DNA from 3 places in the Sporomusa intestinalis genome. Region 2 is predicted to be linked to each of the others. Evidence: riboswitches for the same ligand, from Rfam matches in the RefSeq annotation. Region 2 holds a riboswitch; each other region holds the start of a gene.
What was found. A riboswitch is a leader RNA that binds a small molecule or an ion and turns the genes downstream of it on or off. The one in region 2 is predicted to bind cobalamin.
Positions count from the first base shown of each region.

Region 1 (5,340 bases), 1.0 Mb from region 2:
AGAAATTCGCCGCTTTGGTACACCGCGTGATTTTACTTTTACACCGCTTGCCCATTGGGAGCTTGGTGAAAAATTGGGTATTCTTGACTTTGAGCGGGGCGGCAAAGTAACTGGTGCCAGGTTTACTTTTTATAAAGGGCTGGGTTCCCGGCTGGAACGTTCATTAATTAACTTTATGCTCGACCTTCATACCCAAAAACATGGCTATACCGAGTTCTTTCCACCCTTTATAGTTAATGAAGCCAGCATGATTGGCACAGGCCAGCTGCCTAAGTTTGCCCAGGATATGTTTAAGCTGGAAGGCCTTGACTATTATCTTATTCCCACGGCAGAAGTGCCGATCACCAACCTGCATCGCCAGGAAATTCTGGATGCCAAGGAGCTGCCGCTTTATTATACAGCCTACAGCGCATGTTTCCGGGCCGAGGCCGGTGCTGCCGGCCGGGACACCCGGGGGCTTATTCGTCAGCACCAGTTTAACAAAGTAGAGCTGGTTAAATTCAGTCTGCCGGAAGAATCTTACAATGAACTGGAACAGCTGACTCTTAATGCGGAAAAAGTATTGCAGCTGTTAGGCTTGCCGCACAGAACCATGTTATTGTGTTCAGGCGACATGGGATTCTCATCGGCCAAGACCTACGATCTCGAGGTGTGGCTGCCTAGCTTCAACACCTATCGCGAGATTTCATCCTGTTCCAACTTTGAAGATTTCCAGGCCCGGCGGGCAGAGATAAAATTCCGCCGAGAACCCAAGGCCAAACCAGAGTTTGTCCATACCCTGAACGGATCAGGGGTGGCAATTGGCCGGGCGGTTGCCGCTGTTTTGGAAAACTACCAGCAGGAAGACGGTTCAGTTATTGTGCCGGAGGTTTTGCGTCCCTATATGGGGGTAGATATAATCAGGTAAGACCGGGCCCCGGCACTTTTGCTGCTTGAAGTGCCGGGGTTTGCTATTCAGACATTATTAACCGGGACGAGATAAGGGCTTAAAAAGTACATAAGTATTGCAAACAGCAATAAGAGCACAAGATATTTTATCATTTTTTTCTCTCTTTTACATATTTTGTTTTATTTGTTAATTATAACAAATAAAACAAAGTAAATGAAGTTATTGCAAAAATAATGTTGCGATCCTGACGGTTGAATACCTGGTACCGTTACTTTATAAATTAGTAACTATCTGCGGTTACATAGCGTAGACATAAATTATCTTGACTTTTCGTACTGTTAATCATACAATTTAAGTAATTCTATATGGAACAGGCGCCCGATCGGGCTTAAAAGGGAAGCCGGTGCGAATCCGGCACGGTCCCGCCGCTGTAATGGTGAGCCAACTGCAAATGAGCCACTGAAATAGTAACCTATTTTGGGAAGGCGTAGTCCGGCGATGAGCCTAAGTCAGAAGAACTGCCTGTTTGACAATCACCGTTTTCACCCACGCGCGATGGGGAGGGGATTTGCGTCAATACGGCAAATAATCTCTGCCACGCCCGTGCGCGTGACAGAGATTTTATTTTTTAAGGAGTTGTTTAGATTATGGCAGGAATTTTTTACGGCGTCGGTGTAGGACCGGGCGATCCTGAATTACTAACTTTGAAAGCTATTAATGCCATTAAGTCGGCAGATGTAGTCATTGCTCCCCGGACGGAGAAAAAAGACGAAAGTACGGCAATGTCGATTGCCCGTCCGTATATTCAGGAAGGCAGTGAGGTTTTGGAGCTCGTATTTCCCATGAACTATAACGCCCAAGCCCTGTCTGAGGCCTGGGTGAGCAATAAAAGCATAATCCTTGGCTTACTGGATGCTGGCAAGAAAGTTGCGTTCCTGACCCTGGGCGACCCTATGCTTTATAGCACTTATATGTATGTGTATCGGCTGCTGGAAGATTCAGGCCATGAAATTGTTAATATTCCCGGCGTTAATTCGTTTTCGGCGATTGGCAACCGCTTAGGGGTGCCGCTGGCTGAAGGCGGCGATATACTCAGTATCGTACCTGCCACGATTGATGAAAAGCGTCTGGAGCAGGTACTGGCGGTATCTGATAATGTTGTGCTTATGAAAGTATACAAAAATTATACTGAAATTGTCGAAAAACTGCATAAACACGGTATGGTTGAAAACGCTGTTATGGTCTCCAAATGTGGTTTGGAGGGTGAAGAAATAATTCATGATCTGATAACGGCTGGCAGCAAGAAAGTTAACTATTTGTCGACCATTCTTACTAAACGCTCTAAAGTGAGTAAACACGCATTGGCATGAACAGCAGTTCGTTAGCGGCCCTCCTGCGGCGCAAACAGGCTAAGGCCCGTATTGCCGGCTTGGTCCTCCTGGCGGCAACCGTGTTGTTTGCTTTAGCGGCGGTTGGGTTCGGCCGGGCGGATATCAGCATGGCTGATGCGGCTGCCGTTATCTATGGCAAGCTGACTGGCAGCCAGGAAGCCTATAGTTCCATTAACGCTGCCCAGACGGCAATCATCTGGGATATACGCCTGCCGCGGATTCTGGCCGCTATTGCCGTTGGCGGCGGCCTGGCTGTGGCAGGTGTGGTTTTTCAGGCGTTGTTGATGAATCCACTGGCTGATTCCTATACCATGGGGGTATCAACAGGCGCTGCTTTTGGCGCCAGTGTTGCGATCTATCTCAATATATTTGCCCAGGGAGGCCTGCCGGTAACACTGTTTGCTTTTGGCGGCGCCGTTCTTACCCTGTTGATTGTTATGTCAATGGCGCGGGTAAAGGGGTATGTATCGTCGGCAAACCTGATTATTGCCGGGATTATTGTCAGCAGCATCCTGTCGGCAGCAATCAGTATGGTAAAAAGTCTGGCCGGTGAACAGGTATCTGCTATCGTTGCCTGGCTGATTGGCAGCTTAGCGGCTAAAAGCTGGGACCATGTGGTGTATGCCTGGCCATTGATTCTGGCCGCTTGTTTTTTGTGCTATTATCATGCCGGCGATCTCAATATTTTGTCACTGGGTGACCGTGAGGCCCGCAGCCTTGGGGTTAATGCGTCGCGTTTGCGGACAATCCTGTTGGGGGCCGGCGCGCTTATTACGGCGGTATGTGTCGCTATTGGCGGTATTATTGGTTTTGTCGGCCTGATTGTGCCCCATATGGTCAGAATGGTCACTGGTTCCGATAATAAGGCCTTAATTCCGCTATGCGGCCTGACTGGTGGTTTGCTGCTCCTGACAGCTGATACGTTTGGCCGGTCAGTCGGCAATATTGAAATCCCTGTCGGTGTCTTGACAACACTGTTAGGCGGGCCATTTTTTGTATATATATTCAGGCTGCGCAACAAGACGCTTGGGTAGGGGCGTTTATGATGATTAAAGTAGAAAACATACAATTTAATTATGCTGATAAACCGGTGCTGCGTGATATCAGCCTGAGTATCTGCCAAGGTAGTTTTACCGGTATCGTAGGCCCTAATGGCTCGGGTAAAACGACGTTGCTCAATGTTATGACAGGTCAGATGAAGGCCGTTGCCGGCAATATAACAATTAAAGACCGGGATATCACTGCCTATCGGATTGAGGAATTGGCCCGCTATATTGCGATTGTACCGCAAAATATGGAGATTAGATTCCCCTATACCTGTCTGGATATTGTCGGCATGGGCCGTACTCCGTTTAAGGCCAGGCTTCAAGGGCTGAATGACGGAGATTTAAGGATTATTGAGAATGTCATGCGGATTACTAATACGCTTGATTTTGCGGGACGGCTTATTACAGAGCTGAGTGGCGGCGAACGCCAACGGGTATTATTTGCCAAAGCCCTGGCGCAACAGCCGGAAATTCTGTTTTTAGACGAGTCTTTTTCCAATATGGATATTTTTTACAGCATTACCTGTCTCAACCTGCTCAAGGAGCTGTGTGCAGAGCAGGGATTAACAGTGGTGGCCATTATCCATGATCTTAATCTTGCCAGCGTCTTTTGTTCAGACGCTGTTGTTCTTAAGGCTGGCCGGCTGGTTGAGCAGGGGCCGGCGTCAGCCGTACTTACCCCTGCACTTATCCGGGATGTATTTAATATTAAGGTAGTACGTGCAGGCGAGACCGGTCTGGCCGTACTTTCCGACCTGTAAGGGGACGAACTTTGCTGAAGGGGTGAAAAAAGCAATGAAAACTAAATTTTTACGTGTTATTGGCATTGTTATCCTGCTGTTGTCCTTACTTGGCTGTGGCTCCCCTAAACAGCCGGCTGCACCGGATGAAGGCAGCATAAGTATTGTTGACGATTTAAACCAAAAGATCGTTCTTAAACAGCCGGCAAAGCGTATTATTTCTTTGTATTCAGCCCATACGGAAAACCTGCTGGCCCTTGGTCTGGGGCCGGAGATTATTGGTGTCAGTACGGCCGAGTCTGATCCCGCTGCTCAAAATAAGCCGGTATTTGACTATCGCGCCGATCCGGAGAAAGTCCTGGCTGCACAGCCTGACCTCGTTATTATCAGACCGTTTATCAAACAAAGTTATCCGGATTTTATTAAAACCTTAGAGCAGGCGAATATTACCATTGTTTGTCTGTATCCTGAGAAATTCGAGGATTTTGACAGCTATATTCATAAACTGGCTGTATTGACAGGCCGGGAGCAGCAGGCTGCTGACCGTCTGGCTGCTTTTCATAACAAACTTGCAGAGATTGCAGACCGTACAGCTAAGGCGCCTGTTAAAAAGCAGGTCTACTTTGAGTCAACCGCTACTGAGTACCGGACAATTACGCCGGCAAGCACGCCCGGGATCGTCCTTAATCTGGCTGGCGCCATCAATGTAGCTGCCGATGCGGAGGCAATAAAAACTGCCGGCAGCATTGCTGCTTATGGCAGTGAGCGCCTGCTGATGAAGGCCGATGCAATCGACATCTTTCTGGCGCAGCGGGGTCCAATGAATCCCGGGATTACTGTTGACGCAATCAAGCAGCGCCCGGGTTTTGACAAAATCAAGGCAGTGCGGCAGGGTCAGGTCTATATTATAGAAGAGAAACTGGTCTCAAGCCCGACCTTCCGTTTGGCTGAGGGGGTTGAACAACTGGCAACATTGATTTATCCGGAGGTGTTCTGAGTATAATTCATTACTAAAAAATATTATCCAGCCGGTTTACCAGATTTGTACAGACCAGTGATCGCACTTTTATTCGAAGTTACCTGAAAGAGGGGTAGGCAATGCAACAAACACAGCAGCAAATTTGCCGGCAATGTAAAACCGTGTGTGGGCAGGAGGACATACGCTGCCCCCGCTGCCATAAGTTACTGCGGGCTTATTGTGACGGAAAGTGCAGCGAGTGTACAGCAGAAAAGAAGTGTTACGAATGAAACTGCCTCAGAGCAAAAGCTCTGAG
Region 1 is NZ_AP042390.1:5,406,268-5,411,607, reverse strand. It holds gene serS (serine--tRNA ligase) at 1-907, shown strand, start outside; cobalamin riboswitch at 1,245-1,429, shown strand; gene cobI (precorrin-2 C(20)-methyltransferase) at 1,537-2,259, shown strand; gene ACZ481_RS25080 (FecCD family ABC transporter permease) at 2,256-3,314, shown strand; gene ACZ481_RS25075 (ABC transporter ATP-binding protein) at 3,323-4,087, shown strand; gene ACZ481_RS25070 (ABC transporter substrate-binding protein) at 4,122-5,063, shown strand.
Region 1: another riboswitch for cobalamin. It lies ahead of cobI (precorrin-2 C(20)-methyltransferase); the one in region 2 lies ahead of ACZ481_RS04190 (HD-GYP domain-containing protein).

Region 2 (5,340 bases):
TTGGCACAATTTATTGTTCTGTCGCTGGTATTGGTTGCCGCTTCCGGCAGCCAGACGCATTTTAAAATGATGCTGCAGATACGCTGGCGGCAGTGGATAACCGACAAATATATCAGCTTATGGCTGCATAACCAAACCTATTTTCGCATGAGTGTACATCCTGACACTGTTGATAATCCGGACCAGCGAATTGGCGAAGATATTAATCTGTTTGTCACTCACTCCTTAGAGCTGGCAACAGGCTTTTTGCGTCAAATTATATCGCTCACTGTATTCGCCGCTGTATTGTGGCATTTGTCAGGCGAGCTCAAAGTCTCCTTGGCCGGCACCGAATTTATTCTTCCCGGTTATCTCGTTTTATCAGCCCTCATTTATTCTGCCTTCGGGACATGGGTCACTATGCAGGCAGGCCATCCGCTGATGCGGCAAAGTAATGTCCAGCAAAGCAATGAGGCTGATTTCCGCTATTGCCTGATTCGCTTGCAGGAATATGGCGAATGTGTTGCCCTCTACAAAGGGGACCAGCAGGAAAAGGTTAATTTAATGCGGCACCTGGCGAGAATTGTGGCTACTTATCTTTCTATAATTAAAACGACCAGAACAATTACCTGGATATCATCAATTTATTCCCAGTTATCCATCGTTTTCGCCTTCCTGATTGCCTCGCCCCGGTATTTCAACGGCGAATTACTGCTTGGCCAGTTATTTGAGATATCAGGCGCCTACTGGTACGTTCATTCTGCCCTTTCTTACCTGATCGACAGCTTTGGCAAGATAGCACAGTGGCAGGCAGTCACTGACCGCTTAAGAGAGTTCTACACGCAGCTGGCTGCCAATCATAAAGAAATCACCCCACGGCCGGCTGCTATAATAGCAGGCAATCATAAAACGGTAGCAATGAAAAACCTTACGGTATTATCACCGGCCGGCCAGGTTTTAATAAATGATTTAACACTGGAGTTAAGCCCCGGAGAAAGCCTGCTTATTACCGGCCCGTCCGGCTGTGGAAAAACAACCTTATTAAAGACATTGTCAGGCATATGGCCGTTCTTTGCCGGGAAAATCACATTACCGACAGCGGAAAAGATGCTGTTTCTGCCACAAAAACCCTACTTACCTATTGGTTCACTCCGCAAAGCCATTTTATACCCGCACAGCGTGGCTGATGTTCCTAACCGGGCAATCAAGGAGCTGCTGACAATTTGTGGTTTATGCTCACTGCAGCAACACCTGGAAAAGGAAGCAGACTGGTCAAAACTGCTTTCAATGGGTGAACTGCAAAGGCTTTCCATTACCCGAGCAATACTGCATCAGCCTGAATGGCTGTTTCTGGATGAAACAACCTCCTGTATTGATACCGGCATGGAGCAGGCCATGTACCGGATTCTCAAAGAGCAGCTACCGAAAACAGCGTTTATCAGCATCGGTCACCGGGATACTCTGAAGGCTTATCACCGGCGGATTTTACATTTGGAGACAACCGGTTTATGGCATTATTCTGAGCAGCAGCCGACGGCAGGCACTATACTGCAATTCGCTAATTCCAGTTAAAACTCGATCCCTTTTTGAGCAGGGACCCCCTTTTTATAGGGATGCTTAATTTCTTTCATTTCTGTGACTAAATCGGCCTTAGCAATAATTTCCGGCTGTGCATCCCTGCCGGTGAGTACAAGGTGCAGCGTCTGTGGTTTTGCTGTCAGCAGCGCCAGTACTTCCGCTATCGGGACCAGTCCATATTTGATAGCATAATTAATCTCATCCAGAATAATCATGTCCCACTTGCCTGAGAGCATTTCTTCCCTGGCATCAAGGAGTGCGTCTGCAGCTGCGTCTTTGTGATCAGCTAACGCCTCATCTGTGGCATGCCGTACAAACCCCTCGCCTAGCTGGCGGATGACAAAATCCTCGCCCATCCTCGCTGCAGCCTCTAATTCACCGTATTTCCAGTTTCCCTTGATAAATTGCAAGACGAGCACTTTAAACCCTTGTCCCCAGGCCCGCAGCCCCAGCCCCAACGCCGCTGTTGTCTTGCCTTTACCATTGCCTGTATTGACAATAATTAATCCGTGGCGCTCTTTCATACTCCCAGTCCCTTCCTGTATGTCATTTCCTTATCACAGCTTTTAACTATATTTTCCCGCCCATAGCCTATTCTCCTGCTTCTCTGGCCTACAGCAGCAATCCTTCAGATCAGATACTCATCCTTTTTCGCTTCTATTTTTTCCATATAACTGTTAAATTGATGACACAGCCATGGATCAAACCGGGTGCCGGCACAGCGCTCTATTGCCAGCAAAGCCTGCTGGGTATTTAAATTCCGGCTATTTTCCTGGCGCCTGTTTGTCATTTCATCAAAGGCGTCACAAACAGCAAGCATTCGGCTTAAAAACGGAAGCTCGGCTTCTTTAAGACCATCCGGGGACCCCCAGCCATCATAGCGGTCACGATGATACCGGATAACCCGGCTGATTTCTGCTAATCCCATGGCGTTAAGGATTGCTTCCCCATATAAAGGATGAAATTTAATCATCGTCTCTTCATGCTCTGACAATGGTTCGACTTTGTTTAGGATTGTACTTGACAGACATAGTTTCCCAATATCATGCACCATGCCGCAGGTCAGGGATTTTTGCATCTCCCGCTCAGAAAAATCCATACAGGCTGCCCATTCAAACATTTGCATGGCAACACTCTGGCAATGGCTGAGGGTACCGGGATCGTGCTTGCCAAGAAGCGACAGTAAGCTAGCGACTTTTTGCATTGTATTTCACCGTCCCTGTTATGTTTTTATTAGTATGACCCGCTCACCCTGATGCAATCAACCCCCCTGGCAGCAAACACGGCTCACGCAGGTTTGGCAAAAGCGGCAGCCGGGCCTTTGGCGAATGTTAAGCTTGCGGTCTGGAAAATAAAACTCCTGAGCCTGGCTCAGGAGTTCTGTCCTGGGACACTACACCCGGAACAAACATTTATCGCACAAGTTCAGACAGTGCCTTGACCACATTATATTTTACGCTTGATGATGGCCAAAATGGCAATAAAGAAACCCTCCCTTACATAATGCGGGAGGGTCGAACTGAAAAAAGCAATCTATCTGGCTAAATGATTCTTATAATAATCCCCTTCCCATCGCCCGTGGGTAAAACGGTGACTGTCAGACAGGCAGTTCTCCTGGCTCTGGATCATTGCTCGCCCAAACCTTCCCAAGACTAAGTCTCAGTGGTATACCTTAGGTTTGCTCCCCCATTACAGTGGCGGGACCGCGCCGGTTTTACACCGGTCTTCCCTATTAAGCCCTTGCGGGCACCTGTCTCCAATATTCAATTGTTTTATGTATCTGTTTTTCGTTTCAAATTAAATGTAGCATGTAGCCCAAAATATGTCAATAACTATTTGTCAGATTATTATTTTACAGCTGTCTGGGCTAATTTTGCCCCCAGCTCTTTGCACTGGCCAAGCCCCTGGTCGTCAGGACTTTCCTGTACAATCAAGCCATTCGCTACCAACTCGGCGCCAAGGCCCTTCATTCTTTCCTCCCAATCCCGCATCCATTGTCCGTCGCCCCAGCCATAGGAGCCAAATAAAGCCAGCGGTTTGCCGCTTAACTCAGCGGCCTGTAAGGTTGCCACAAATGGCTCCATTTCCGTTTCCTCCAGCACTTCATCCCCCATAGACGGGCAGCCTAAAGCAACCGCATCCGCTTCACCAACATTATTTTTATTCGCATTATTTACGGCAATTAATTCAACACTAACGCCTTCATTGCTTTTAGCACCGTCCGCTACAGCCACAGCCATTTGTTCCGTATTCCCAGTACCACTCCAATAAATAACAGCTAGCTTTTTCATGCTTAATCCCTCCATAATTGAAATAGGTTCTCAATCGCTTGTCAAAAAAAATATCAGCCAAAGCTTTAGTTCAGCTGCTTTTTGCTCACCCCCACAATGCATTTTTATCAGTGAAAATGATAATCTTTATCATTAATATAACGCGAAACGAGCTTTTAGTCAATATCTCCCAGTACTTAATTTATTATTTATTTTAATTGTAAACTATCCCGTAAATCCAGCCACGCCCGGCGGTTTTCCCCGGGAATGGCTGGATTTACGGGGCATTACACGCTCTCCTCCCCTAAAATACGCCCATTGCGCACATGAATAACACGGCCTGTGCGCCGGGCAATCTCAGAGGCATTGGTGACGATGACAACGGTGTGGCCCTGCTGATTAAGACGGCTAAGAACCTCCATAATCTCATTACCTGCTCTAGTATCCAGATTACTGGTCGGTTCATCAGCCAGAATAATGGACGGATTATTAACAAGTGCCTGGGCAATGGCCACACGCTGCCGTTGACCGCCGGTCATTTCATTTGGGCGCTGCCGCATATTCTTACTCAGCCCTACAGTCAGCAGCGCCTGTTCCGCCCGCTCGTAGCGTTCCTGTTTATCAACACCGGCATAAATTAATGGCAGCGTGGTGTTCTGTAAAGCCGACATGCGCGGCAACAGGTTAAAGTACTGGTGCACAAAACCAATTTTCTGATTCCGGGTGGCAGCTAATGCGGCATCGTTCAGACATGTTATCTCCTGGCCGTCAAGGGTATAGGAGCCAATGGTCGGCCGGTCCCTGCAGCCTAAAATATTAATAAGTGTTGATTTACCTGCGCCCTCAGGTCCCATAATTGCGGTAAATTCCCCGGCGGGAATAGTCAGGTTAACCCCGTCCAGGGCAAAAACCTCACTGCCATCAATGTTATATGTTTTCCCTACATCGACCAAGGCAATTGTCATAGCAATCCCTCCTTATAGCGCCCTGCATGCCAGTACCGGCCAGGCGTAACTAATTTCTTTTTAATAATAATAAGCGATATGCACCTATAACCTGACCATCATCCAGCTGCAATGGCGCTTCCACCGCCGCAGCATAACGGCCGTCAGGGCTGATGGCCGCCCCTACGCACGGGCCGGTAGTGGCAGCATAATCAAGCAGCCGGGCGTCAGGCAGGGATAAAAGATATAACCCATGCACCCCGACATCCCTGGTCCGGACATTACGGCCGATAGCAATGGCCATTGTCTGCTCCGTGCCGCTGATTTGCTCGACCATGCCGCCCAGCTTGTAACGGCTGACAAGCTTGCCTGACAGATCAAAAACAAATACACTGTTCGAGCCAGGGTGTTCTACCGGCGTGGGCAGCTGCCAGTTAGCCCGGTTGTAGGTATTGCCGGTTGTAAACACTGCATGTTCTTCCGTAAGATGCACATAATTACCGACAGCATTTATATACACCCCGCCTACTTGCTGCGGCTGGCTGATGGTACGGAACCATATCTCGCGG
Region 2 is NZ_AP042390.1:912,092-917,431, reverse strand. It holds gene ACZ481_RS04200 (ABC transporter ATP-binding protein/permease) at 1-1,551, shown strand, start outside; gene cobO (cob(I)yrinic acid a,c-diamide adenosyltransferase) at 1,548-2,081, opposite strand; gene ACZ481_RS04190 (HD-GYP domain-containing protein) at 2,186-2,761, opposite strand; cobalamin riboswitch at 3,145-3,326, opposite strand; gene ACZ481_RS04185 (flavodoxin) at 3,405-3,848, opposite strand; gene ACZ481_RS04180 (ABC transporter ATP-binding protein) at 4,115-4,792, opposite strand; gene ACZ481_RS04175 (outer membrane protein assembly factor BamB family protein) at 4,842-5,340, opposite strand, start outside.

Region 3 (5,340 bases), 780 kb from region 2:
TCAAATCCTTGACATTGCTGCGAAATACGCTGATCCGGGCCGCAGACTTGTCCCAGTCCTTTTCCAGCGAAAGTTCATAATCGGTGGAACTTTCCGGCTGGATATCAGGCGCGCCGGTGAAATATTGACCAAAGGTCGGGCCCCCGCCCTGGAACATTTCCCAGTTATGATAGAGTTCATTAACGGTCGGTGTTTTATAGCCTTTGCCGACAACCGCTTTAATCCGCAAATCATCCTGCGCCTTATAGGTGATGCCAAGCCGCGGTGTAACTTCTGAACTGAATTTATCACTCCAATCGTAACGCAGTGAGGAAATGAACAGCAATTTATCGTCTGCTTTATATTCATCCTGTATGTATAAAGCACGATATTCCAAAGACGCTTTATCAGAAATACCGGTTAGAGAACCATAATTAACCGGTTTGCCGGCACTCCCCGGTTTATCAATCCGGGTCCCTTCCGACTGGTCTTTACGCCATTCCCAGCCGGCACTAATCCGGTTTCGGGCATCTGCCTGCCAGGAATTGCGTCCTTCCAGGGTGGTTATCTTCCGGTCAACCAAATCAAACCGTTTAAGGGCGCCATTGTCATAGCCGCTATAATCCTTGTCATAGGCGGACTGATAGGCTCTGATCAGCCATTCCCCGCCGGGGTCGGCGCCGCCGTACTCCAGGGACCAGTCGGTTCTGGTATTATCGTTCTTGACTAACTCGGTTTTAACACTGCCCATTGTTGATACAGTGTTTTTATATGTTTTTTCCCACAATTTGCTGTAATCCAGCCGCACATGACTGCCATTATCCAGTTGCCAGGTTCCGCTCAGCGCCAGCGGCGTTTCCTCGCCGTAATAATTCACGGTATACGGCAGGCTGTATGGCGTCACTACCGGTTTGGGAGGCATGCCGCTCATGGTCGTTGTCGTTCCCCTCGCCATAGCCGTAAAGGGCTGCGGCTTATGCTGGCCGACGCTGAGGTTCCAGGTAAAGTTGCCGTCCTCATTGACGCCCTGATAATAAAACTGCATATTCTGATTGGCTTTTTCCCGGCCGTCCCAAAAACCGTATTCGTAGGACAACCGGCCTTCGTTCTGCGCGGGCTTTTTGGTGATAATATTAATGACGCCACCCATGGCGTCGCTGCCGTACACAGCGCCGGCCGAACCGCGGACAATCTCGATCCGCTCCACGTTGTCCATACGGATGCGGCTGATATCATAGGCGTTCGCGGAATTATAAGAAAGCTCGCCGCTCAACCGCCGCCCGTCGACCATGATCAATACATGGCGCGATTCCGAGCCGCGGATGCTTACATTGGCGCGGCTCTGGAAGTCATTGAACATGACAATGCCGGTGGCCTGCTGCAATACGTCGGCCAGGGTCTGACTTTGCATCGCCTCGATCTGGTCCCTGGTGATAACCTGAACGGTGGACGGAGTCTCCTTAACCGTCTGTTCCGTACGAGTTGCCGTAACAATGGTTTCCGGCAGGTTAAACTCGGTTTTCTCAGCTTGCTCAGCCGCTGTCGCCAGCGGGCTGAGCGTCCAACAGGCGGCCAGGACTGCCGCCGTGGTTTGTTTTCTGATCATGGAGCCTTTTTTCATGCCAAAATCCCCCTTGATTTACCCATTATTTATTTGCACCAAATACCTCCGGATAGACGACCTTGGCCATATAGGTTACAGCCTCGTCAAAGCGAATGCCCGGATTTAATAAAAATAATTCCATTGGCAGGAAAAAGACCTGCTCATTTTTCACAGCCCGCAGACCATTCCAGGCAGGATTGGCTTTGACATCGTCCCGCAGCCGCTTTTCGATATCAGCCATAGAGCCCATGTAGGTAATCAAAACAATATCGGGATCTCCCTCCACCAGCTTTTCCATGCTGTACGGCGCCGCTTCCAGGCTGCCGTCAACACTGGCGGCAATATTCTTCAGCCGCAGGATGCGGGCAATATCGCCGGCGATGCTGTTGTCAAGCTGCACAGTCACACTGCTGGCCGTAGCATGCAGAATCGCGACCGACTTCGCCGTCGGCGGCACACGGCTGGCAATCGCGTTGATGCGTGACTGCATGGCGTCCGCTACCTTTGCGGCCTGCTGCTGTGTACCGGCCAGTTCACCGAACAGTTTGATCTTGTCTGCCACGTCCTGTTCTGTTTTCATTTTTACAATAATAACCGGGATATTACTGCTTTCCAGAATCGGAATCAGCTTTTCGTGCATGCCGTGAAAGCCGATAACGAGATCGGGTTGCAACCCCAGCAGCTGCTCGGCGTTAATATTCGAGATATGCCCCACCTCCGGCAGGGCTTGCGCCATTGGCGGCGTATCGCCGGTCTTGGAGCTGGGCTTGCCCACAGCCTCGCCGCCGACCGCATAGAGCAGGTCAAGAGCACTCGCGGCCAACGGCACGATCCGCTGCGGCCGCTTAGGTAAAGTGACAACCCGTCCGGCATCGTCCGTCACGGTCAGGTAGACGGCAGACGCCGGCGCCGCCGCTTTCGGCCCGCAGCCGGTGATATTCACAAGTAACAATAACAATAGCAAAAAAACCGCATAGCGCCTATATTTCTCTGGTTGGCTCCTCATATACCCCTCGCTCCTTTAGCCGCGCCCATCACGATACGGCGAACTTCCCGTCAACGCCAAACATCCTGCCCCGCGGCGGCCCGGTTGCGGAAAAAACCACGTCAATCTGTCTTTTCAAATTGTCACTCCTTTGCTTTTATTTATCCATAACACAGCCTGTCCGCCCGTATGGCGACAAGGCGCTGCCAGAATACAAGAACAATGAAAACGACCGGAGCCCGCTGCCATCAGCAGTGTTATACATAGCAGCCAAAATGAGGAATGGGGGCAACAAAAAAATTGACCTCTCCCTGCCGGAAAGGTCAATTTTACAGCGATATTCCACTAAATAAAAATTCCCGGCAAAAATGCCAGGAAGGTTAGATAGCCGAAATGCTTTCATAATCCCCTCCCCATCGCGCGTGGGTAAATGCCGCATAGAATAACGGCACTACGGTGACTGTCAAACAGGCAGTTCTCCTGGCTTTGAATCATCGTTCGCCCGCACCTTCCCAGAACTCTCGTCCCAGTGGTATTTATGCAGGGTCACTCCTCATTACAGTGGCGGGACCGCGCCGGCATTGCACCGGTCTTCCCTATTAAGCCCCCTTAAAGGGCACCTGTTTCCATACATGTAATTGTCGAAGGCAGTGTTGGTTTACTTAAATCATGTTTATGGTAGCATATTGTTACAGCTGAGTCAATCCATTTTTCCAGTGCTCCTCCGGGGCCCAGAAGTAGGCGCAAAAATGTGGAATATCCTGGTTTTTACAATCGATTTCAGGCATTCAAGGTTGCAAAAAGAAAGCCTCCCGGAAACTATGCCCGGAGAGGCTTGAATTCTGGTGACCCACCCGCGACTCGAACGCGGGACACCCTGATTAAAAGTCAGGTGCTCTACCGACTGAGCTAGTAGGTCAATTGATAATACGATATACAATATCTGCCACTCTACAATATTACGGTAGAGTTGGATGGCAGGGGCGGCTGGACTCGAACCAACGCATGACGGAGTCAAAGTCCGTTGCCTTACCGACTTGGCGACGCCCCTGTTAATAGGTGAACATCTCGTAAGAGTATGTTCCCTAAAAACTTCACAGAAGATAAGCAGAGAACCAGGTTATTAGGAGCGTTAGCGACGCTGGAACCTGCGTGAATCGCTTAGTTCCAAGCGGAGCGCGGAACTTCCTTATTACTCTCGTTCCCACTACAATTAGGATTATCAATGATACTGGTTGCCAGTTCGGAGTTACAACATTCCATAAGGATGTTATCGCTCCGCTCTAACTAAGCGACTCACACAACTTCCCGTTTCGCTCTCGCTCGCGGCAAGTTGGTTCGCTGCTTAAAGTCAAGTCCTCGGCCTATTAGTACCAGTCCGCTCCATGGATCACTCCACTTCCACTCCTGGCCTATCAACCTTGTCTTCTCCAAGGGGCCTTACTTCTTACGAATGACAGACCTCATCTTAAGGCTGGTTTCACGCTTAGATGCTTTCAGCGTTTATCCTTTCCGGACGTAGCTACCCAGCTCTACCCCTGGCGGGATAACTGGTACACCAGCGGTCCGTCCACTCCGGTCCTCTCGTACTAGGAGCAGTTCCCTTCAAGTCTCTTACGCCCGCGATGGATAGGGACCGAACTGTCTCACGACGTTCTGAACCCAGCTCACGTACCACTTTAATGGGCGAACAGCCCAACCCTTGGGACCTACTTCAGCCCCAGGATGTGATGAGCCGACATCGAGGTGCCAAACCTCCCCGTCGATATGGACTCTTGGGAGAGATTAGCCTGTTATCCCCAGGGTAGCTTTTATCCGTTGAGCGATGGCCCTTCCACTCGGTACCACCGGATCACTAAGCCCGACTTTCGTCCCTGCTCGACTTGTCTGTCTTGCAGTCAAGCTCCCTTCTGCCTTTACACTCTTCGCGCGATTTCCATCCGCGCTGAGGGAACCTTTGGGCGCCTCCGTTACTCTTTCGGAGGCGACCGCCCCAGTCAAACTGCCCGCCTGACACTGTCCTCAGTTTCGTTACTCCTTGAGTTAGAACTCCAGTAAATAAAGGGTGGTATCCCAACATTGACTCCAACAAGACTTGCGTCCTATCTTCCTAGTCTCCCACCTATCCTGTACATCATTTACCAAAACTCAATGTCAGGTTGCAGTAAAGCTCCATGGGGTCTTTCTGTCCAGTCGCGGGTAACCTGCATCTTCACAGGTATTTCAATTTCACCGGGTCCCTCGTTGAGACAGTGCCCAAGTCGTTACACCTTTCGTGCGGGTCGGAACTTACCCGACAAGGAATTTCGCTACCTTAGGACCGTTATAGTTACGGCCGCCGTTTACCGGGGCTTCAATTCAAACCTTCGCTTGCGCTAAGCTCTCCTCTTAACCTTCCGGCACCGGGCAGGTGTCAGCACCTATACGTCAGCTTTCGCTTTAGCAGGCACCTGTGTTTGTGGTAAACAGTCGCTTGGGCCTCTTTTTTGCAACTCATTCCCGCTTCGACCGCTTCTGGTCTACACGGTTTACAAGCTCCCCTTTTCCCGAAGTTACGGGGACATTTTGCCGAGTTCCTTAACGAGGGTTCTCCCGCGCACCTTAGGATTCTCTCCCCGCCTACCTGTGTCGGTTTACGGTACGGGCACCTAGTCTCTCACTAGAAGCTTTTCTTGACAGTCTGGGATCAGCAATTTCGCCATTATCTCTAACAGCTACCCATCACTCCTCAGGTTCCAGCATCACGGATTTGCCTGTGATGCACCCTACAAGC
Region 3 is NZ_AP042390.1:1,690,160-1,695,499, reverse strand. It holds gene ACZ481_RS07630 (TonB-dependent receptor plug domain-containing protein) at 1-1,600, opposite strand, end outside; gene ACZ481_RS07625 (ABC transporter substrate-binding protein) at 1,626-2,588, opposite strand; cobalamin riboswitch at 3,021-3,206, opposite strand; tRNA gene ACZ481_RS07620 (tRNA-Lys) at 3,411-3,486, opposite strand; tRNA gene ACZ481_RS07615 (tRNA-Gln) at 3,543-3,618, opposite strand; rRNA gene ACZ481_RS07610 (23S ribosomal RNA) at 3,915-5,340, opposite strand, start outside.
Region 3: another riboswitch for cobalamin. It lies ahead of ACZ481_RS07625 (ABC transporter substrate-binding protein); the one in region 2 lies ahead of ACZ481_RS04190 (HD-GYP domain-containing protein).